Linked DNA regions of Catenulispora sp. EB89. The protein of the gene in region 1 interacts with the protein of each later gene in a pairwise test. Links are inferred from orthologs where the notes say so. Each region holds a gene or a part of one and is shown on either strand. Other genes may lie near its edges.

What was found.
Region 2: the proteins of ABH920_RS08875 (region 1) and ftsZ interact in binary tests that used the Escherichia coli proteins (3 or more experiments, as listed by UniProt). The link is inferred for Catenulispora sp. EB89 from one-to-one orthologs.

Annotation. Positions count from the first base shown.
Region 1 is NZ_JBGCCU010000003.1:473,097-476,388, reverse strand. Bases 218-3,195 are described here. They hold ABH920_RS08875 (rod shape-determining protein), read left to right. Parts: upstream 218-1,176; coding sequence 1,177-2,214; downstream 2,215-3,195. Other genes in these bases: mreD (rod shape-determining protein MreD), read left to right, coding at 3,182-3,195; mreC (rod shape-determining protein MreC), read left to right, coding at 2,224-3,096; ABH920_RS08880 (phosphatase PAP2 family protein), read left to right, coding at 218-934. In the rest of the region: more of ABH920_RS08880, read left to right, coding at 1-217; more of mreD, read left to right, coding at 3,196-3,292. UniProt on the Escherichia coli protein: Forms membrane-associated dynamic filaments that are essential for cell shape determination. Acts by regulating cell wall synthesis and cell elongation, and thus cell shape.
Region 2 is NZ_JBGCCU010000015.1:175,900-179,077, forward strand. What follows is about bases 86-2,949. They hold ftsZ (cell division protein FtsZ), read right to left. Parts: upstream 2,177-2,949; coding sequence 995-2,176; downstream 86-994. Other genes in these bases: ABH920_RS29265 (YggS family pyridoxal phosphate-dependent enzyme), read right to left, coding at 86-227; pgeF (peptidoglycan editing factor PgeF), read right to left, coding at 231-980; ABH920_RS29280 (cell division protein FtsQ/DivIB), read right to left, coding at 2,459-2,949. In the rest of the region: more of ABH920_RS29265, read right to left, coding at 1-85; more of ABH920_RS29280, read right to left, coding at 2,950-3,178. UniProt on the Escherichia coli protein: Essential cell division protein that forms a contractile ring structure (Z ring) at the future cell division site. The regulation of the ring assembly controls the timing and the location of cell division.

The DNA.
Region 1 (3,292 bases):
GCTGGCCGGCGCGCGCCAGCACCGCAGCGGGAGCTGGTACGAGGACGCCGACCGCTGGCTGAACCGGCTCACCGCGGAGAGCTTCGGGGCCTCGCTGGTCGTCATCGCGGCGGTCGGGCTGCTGCGCCGGCGGTTGCTGCTGGCGCTGTGCGGAGTGCTGACGGCCGGCGGGGCGGTGCTCGCGGCGCGGTTCATGAAGGGGGTGCTGCCGAGCCGGCCGGTGTTCGGGGCCGACGCGCTGGGTGCGATCCACGCGGCAGGCGGCGCGGTCGGAGCCGGTCACGCGGCCAACGCCGCGAGCGCGGTCGCGGCGGGGAACCCGGCCGCGAACGCGGCGGTGCACAACGCCGTCGCCTCGGTCGCCGCCACCATGGCGCACGTCGCACTGGCCCAAGCCACCTACCAGCCCCCGAACACGCTCCCCTCCGGTCACACCGCCGCGGCGATGGGGTTGTTCTTCGCGACCCTGATCGTGATCAGCCGCCGCTGGTACGTCCTGGTGACCCTGCTCGTGCTGCCCGGCGCGGCGCTGGCCGGCGTGGCGACCGTGGCGGCGGACTGGCACCGGCTCTCCGACACCGTCGCCGCCGACCTGCTCGCGCTGGCCGTCGGACTGCTCGGGCTGGCCGTGGTGGCGCAGATCGGCCTGGTGCGTCCGGAGCCGTCACTCGGTCGGAGCAGCCTGGGCCAGCGCCTGCTCTACGCCGCGCTGCTCAGCATCGCGACCGTCTCGTCGGCCGTCGGCCTCGCCTTCTTCGCGCGCTACCACAGTGCGACCTCGGCCCTGGGCCGCGAGGACGCCGCGTACTGGTCCGCGCAGGCGCTGGCCCTCGGCGCGGCGGTCACCGCGGCCGGGATGATGCTCGCGGTGTGCCGGAACCTGGAGTCGGTGGGGACGCGCCCGCCGCCCAGACTGACGATCCAGGCGCCGTGATCACCCATGTGGCGCGCGCCCCGCGCAATGCCGCACTCTGGCCCTCCAGGACCCTGACATAAGCATTCTCACCCGTTCGGGCGTACCGCTTCGGGGTGAATCGGATGCTCCGGGATCTATCGGGCATAACGCTGGTTAGGATCGGTCGCAGGCGCCGCACATCGCGCCTGTCTCTGATACCGACGGCAAGACTTCTGCAACATCCGAGCGACGGAAGATGGGGATCGCGCATGGGCTCCGGGATGGCGGTCATCGGTCGGGACATCGCGGTGGACCTCGGGACCGCGAACACCCTGGTGTACGTACGCGGTCGAGGCATCGTGCTGAACGAGCCCTCGGTGGTCGCGGTGGACACCACGACCGGCGCGGTGCTCGCGGTCGGCGCCGAGGCGAAGAAGATGATCGGCCGCACGCCCGGCAACATCGTGGCGATCCGGCCGCTCAAGGACGGCGTCATCGCCGACTTCGAAGTCGCCGAGCGGATGCTGCGCTACTTCATCCGCAAGGCGCACAAACGCCGGTGGCTGGCGCAGCCCCGGGTCATCGTCTGCGTCCCCTCCGGCATCACCGGGGTGGAGAAGCGCGCGGTCGAGGACGCGGCCAGCGCCGCCGGCGCGCGCAGCGTGCACCTCATCGAGGAGCCGATGGCCGCGGCGATCGGTGCGGGCCTGCCGGTGCAGGAGGCGACCGGCAACATGGTCGTGGACATCGGCGGCGGCACCACCGAGGTCGCGGTCATCTCCTACGGCGGCATCGTGACCGCGCTCAGCGTGCGGGTCGCGGGCGACGAGCTGGACAACGCGATCATCCAGTACACGAAGAAGGAGTACTCGCTGCTGCTCGGCGACCGCACCGCCGAGGAGATCAAGGTGACGGTCGGCTCGGCCTGGGACTCCGGGGAGGAGACCCGCGCCGAGGTCCGAGGCCGCGACCTCGTCAGCGGCCTGCCGAAGGTGATCCTGCTGTCCAGCACCGAGGTGCGCAAGGCCATCGAGGAGCCGGTGACGGCGATCGTCGACGCGGTGCGCGACACCCTGGACAAGTGCCCGCCGGAGCTGGCCGGCGACATCATGGACCGCGGCATCGTCCTCACCGGCGGCGGTGCCATGCTGCACGGCCTGGACGAGCGGATCCGCGAGGAGACCGGCATGCCGGTGCACATCGCGGAGAACCCGCTGGACTCCGTGGTCCTGGGCTCCGGCCGCTGCCTGGAGGAGTTCGAGGCGCTGGCCCCGGTGCTGGGCACGCTGAACAACCGTCGCCGTACCGGGCGGAGGTAGCGCGGGAGCGTGCGTGACGACAAGCGGACGAGGCTGCTGCTGGCGGTACTGCTGGCGGCGGCCTTCGCCATGATCACCGTGGACGCCCGGGGCGGGTCCCGCTCGCCGCTGCAGCCGCTGCGCTCCGGCGGCGAGGCGGTGCTCGGCCCGGTGACGCGCTCGGTCGCGGCGGTCGAGCGGCCGGTGGGCGACTTCGTGCACGGACTCGGCCACAGCAAGCAGGACCAGAAGCAGATCGCGCTGCTCAAGACGCAGAACGCGGCCCTGCGCGAACAGGCCGAGACCGCCGCCGACGCCCGCGCCCGGGCCGCCGAGCTCGACAAGCTGCTGCACGTCGCCTCGGTCGGCGGCTACCGGACCATCCCGGCCCGGGTGCTGTCCTTCGCCCCGCAGCAGCAGGGCACCTGGTCGGCGACCATCGACGCCGGCACCCTGGACGGCGTCAAGCCGGGAATGACCGTGCTGGACGGCGACGGCCTGGTCGGCCGCACCGTGGCGGTCGGCCGCGACACCGCGACCGTGCTGCTGGCCGACGACCCGCGGTTCACCGTGGGCGTGCGGACCCCGGGCACCGGCGGCGCCGGAGGCGGCCAGGTCGGCCTGGCCACCGGCGGCGGGCCCGGGGCGTTCAGCGTGCAGTTCTTCGACCCGCAGGCCGACATCCCGCTGGGCACACCGGTGCTGACCTTCGGCTCGGCCGGCGGCACGCCCTTCGTGCCCGGCGTGCCGCTGGGCACCGTGACCTCCGTGCAGCCCACGCCCGGGGCGATGACCCGGACCGCGATCGTGAAGCCGTACGTGGCCTACGACGGCCTGCAGACCGTCGGTGTCGTGGTGGAGCCGCCGCGCACCGACCCCCGCGACGCGCTGGTGGCGCACTGACCGCCGCCACTCGGCTGCCCGGCTGCCCGGCTGCCACCCGGTTGCTCCACGGCGGCCCCGGCCCGACCCCGAAAGAGTGTGACCCTTGAGACTCACCGGCTTCCTCGCCCTTATCTGCGGCCTGGCCCTGGTCCTGGCGCTGCAGGACGCGCTGCTGACCGCGGCGCGCCTGCCGCTGGCCGCGCCCGACCTGCTG
Region 2 (3,178 bases), on another replicon or contig:
TTCGGCGCGGCTTCCTGGTCCCGGTTCTCGCCGACGTCCAGGACCCCGAGTCCGGCCAGGATCCGGACGTCGGAGGCCGGGTAGGTCTTGGTCACCGCGATCAGGGAAACCTCGGAAGGGTCGCGGTTCGCCTTGCGGGCCGCGGCGGCGATGTCCTCGCGCACCGCGGCCAGATTCTCGGCGATCTGTACTCGTCGTTCGGAAATCTCCGTTTCACGGTCGGGCATCGTTCAGTCCAGCCAGACGAACCCGGCGAACCGGCCGGTCGTGCCCTCGCCGCGGAAGGAGTAATAGTCCTCGGACTCCTGCGTGCACACCCGCAGCCGCACCGACGTCTTCAGGTCGATCCCGGCCGCCTCCAGCTGCGCCCACACGCCCTCGGCGACGTCCAGGCCCGGCGTCCCCTGCCGGGTCACCGTGTAGCTGGCCGGCACCTTCTCGGCCACGTCCGCGCGCATCCGTTCGGGCACCTCGTAGCAGAGCCCGCACACCGAGGGCCCGGTGACCGCGATGATCCGCTCCGGCACGGCGCCGAGGGAGACCATGCGCTCGATCGCGGCCGGGACCACCCCGGCCTTCATCCCCGGACGCCCGGCGTGCGCCCCGGCGACCACCCCGGCCTGGGCGTCGGCCAGCAGCACCGGCACGCAGTCCGCGACCAGCACCGCCAGCGCCAGGTGCCGGCGGTCGGTGACCAGCGCGTCCACGTCCGGGGCCCGGCCCTGCCACTGCGCGGCGGCGTAGGCCACGTCCGCGCCGTGGATCTGGTTCATGTACACGACGTTCCCGGGGTCGGTGAACCCCAGCTCGAAGGCCACCAGGGAACGGTTGGCGGCGACCGCCTCGGGGTCGTCGCCGACGTGCCCGCCGAGGTTGGTCGCGGTGTAAGGGGCCTTGGAGACCCCGCCCCAGCGGTCGGAGAAGGCGAAGCGGGCCGTGCCGCCCTCACCCTCCGGACCGGTGTGCTGCCATATCGCCACGGAAGAACCCGCTCCTACTTCAGGAAGTCGGGGATGTCGAGCTCGTCGGCCGCCGACGGCGCCGGCTGCACCGGGATGACCGGGACGTTCTGCGTGTCGGCCATCGGGTCGTGCGCCGGGAGCGGGATGTTGTCCGTCGGCTTGGGCAGCGTGCCCAGCACCTGCTCGCGCATGCCGTCGCGGACGCTGGTCTCGTCCCGGAACGGGGAGTTCGCCGCGGCGTGCCCGGTGCTGCGGCGCTTGGCCGGCTCGCCGCCGTCGAAGCCGGCCGCGATGACCGTGACCCGGACCTCGTCGCCCAGGCCGTCGTCGATGACCGCGCCGAAGATGATGTTCGCCTCGGGGTGCGCGGCCTCGCTGACCAGCTGCGCCGCCTCGTTGATCTCGAACAGGCCGAGGTCGGAGCCGCCGGAGATGCTCAGCAGCACGCCGCGGGCGCCGTCGATGGAGGCCTCCAGCAGCGGCGAGGAGATCGCCATCTCGGCCGCGGCCACCGCGCGGTCGTCGCCGCGGGCCGAGCCGATGCCCATCAGCGCCGAGCCGGCCTCGCTCATCACCGACTTCACGTCGGCGAAGTCCAGGTTGATCAGGCCCGGGGTGGTGATCAGGTCGGTGATGCCCTGGACACCGGAGAGCAGCACCTGGTCGGCGGCCTTGAACGCGTCCAGCACCGAGACGTTCTTGTCCGAGATGGACAGCAGCCGGTCATTGGGGATGACGATCAGGGTGTCGACTTCCTCGCGCAGCGCCGCGATGCCGTCCTCGGCCTGGTTCGCCCGGCGCCGGCCCTCGAAGGTGAACGGCCGGGTCACCACACCGATGGTCAGCGCGCCGAGCTCGCGGGCGATCCGGGCCACCACCGGGGCCCCGCCGGTGCCCGTGCCGCCGCCCTCGCCGGCGGTGACGAACACCATGTCCGCGCCCTTGAGGACCTCCTCGATCTCCTCGGCGTGGTCCTCGGCCGCCTTGCGGCCCACATCGGGGTTGGCGCCGGCACCGAGTCCGCGGGTGAGCTCGCGGCCGACGTCCAGCTTGACGTCGGCGTCACTCATCAGCAGAGCCTGGGCGTCGGTGTTGACGGCGATGAACTCGACGCCCTTCAGACCGACCTCGATCATCCGGTTGATGGCGTTCACGCCGCCGCCGCCGATGCCGGCGACCTTGATGACGGCCAGGTAATTCTGCGGTGCTGCCACGTCCGACGGCCTCTCCGTGGTATCCGGTAATCTTGTTGATCACCTTAGTCCCGCCCACACCGGCCGGGGACACGGCGGGGTCGTGCGACTGTGAAGTCTTTACAGGACATTAGGTCCCGCGACCTGTGAGGTTCAACGAACACGCCGAAACTGTCGGCAGGTTTTACTTCTCAGCGTTGTCCGACGACCCCGCCTGATCCGTGTGGATCCGATGAGGGGAATACGTATGTTGTTCGATAGCCCGCCAGATCTTAGCCGATCGGCGGGCCGGGATTCGAACGCTCACGAATACGCCGGAGCCGCCGGAGCACTCACGTCATAGTGCGCCGCGCCATTCCCGATCAGCGCGGCCAGTATCCGTGCCTTGAGATCCGGCTGGTCCGGTCCGCCCCACAGAACCGTCACCGATTTCTGTTTGGCCTTGGACGGACTCAACGTCACGGTGATGGCGTAAGGCCCGGTCGCCGAGACGGTGAGCACCCGGGAGCGCACCGGGGCCGGCAGGGCCCGCAGAGCCGCGAGCGCCCCGGCCACGGTGCTCGCGCGGTCCTTCACCGCCGGATCGGCGAACTGCTCCAGGTGGATGACCGGGATGTGCGCCGGGATCGCCGAGGCGGTGGCGGCTGTGTCGAAGGCCACGCCGTCCGCGTCCACGATCTGGAAGGATCCGTCGGCCTGCGGCAACGCCGCGGCCGGGGTCCGCTCCACGACGTTGATGTCGATCGTGTGCGGCAGCGAGCGCTCCACCCACGCGTCCTTCACCCGCGGGAGCGCCATCAGCCGCGCCTTGACCGCCGAGGTGTCCACCGAGGCGACCGGGGTGTGCGCGGGGATCGCGGCGGCGGCCAGGATCTGTTGTCTGGTCAGCACTTTGACGCCGGAGACGGACGTGGACCGGACGTCGAAGACCTTGGTGTGCCACAGGATCGAGTACCCGGTCAGGGTCAGCAGCGCGAGGAAGACGGTGATCGTCACCGAGAGCCGCCGCCACCGGCGCCGGCG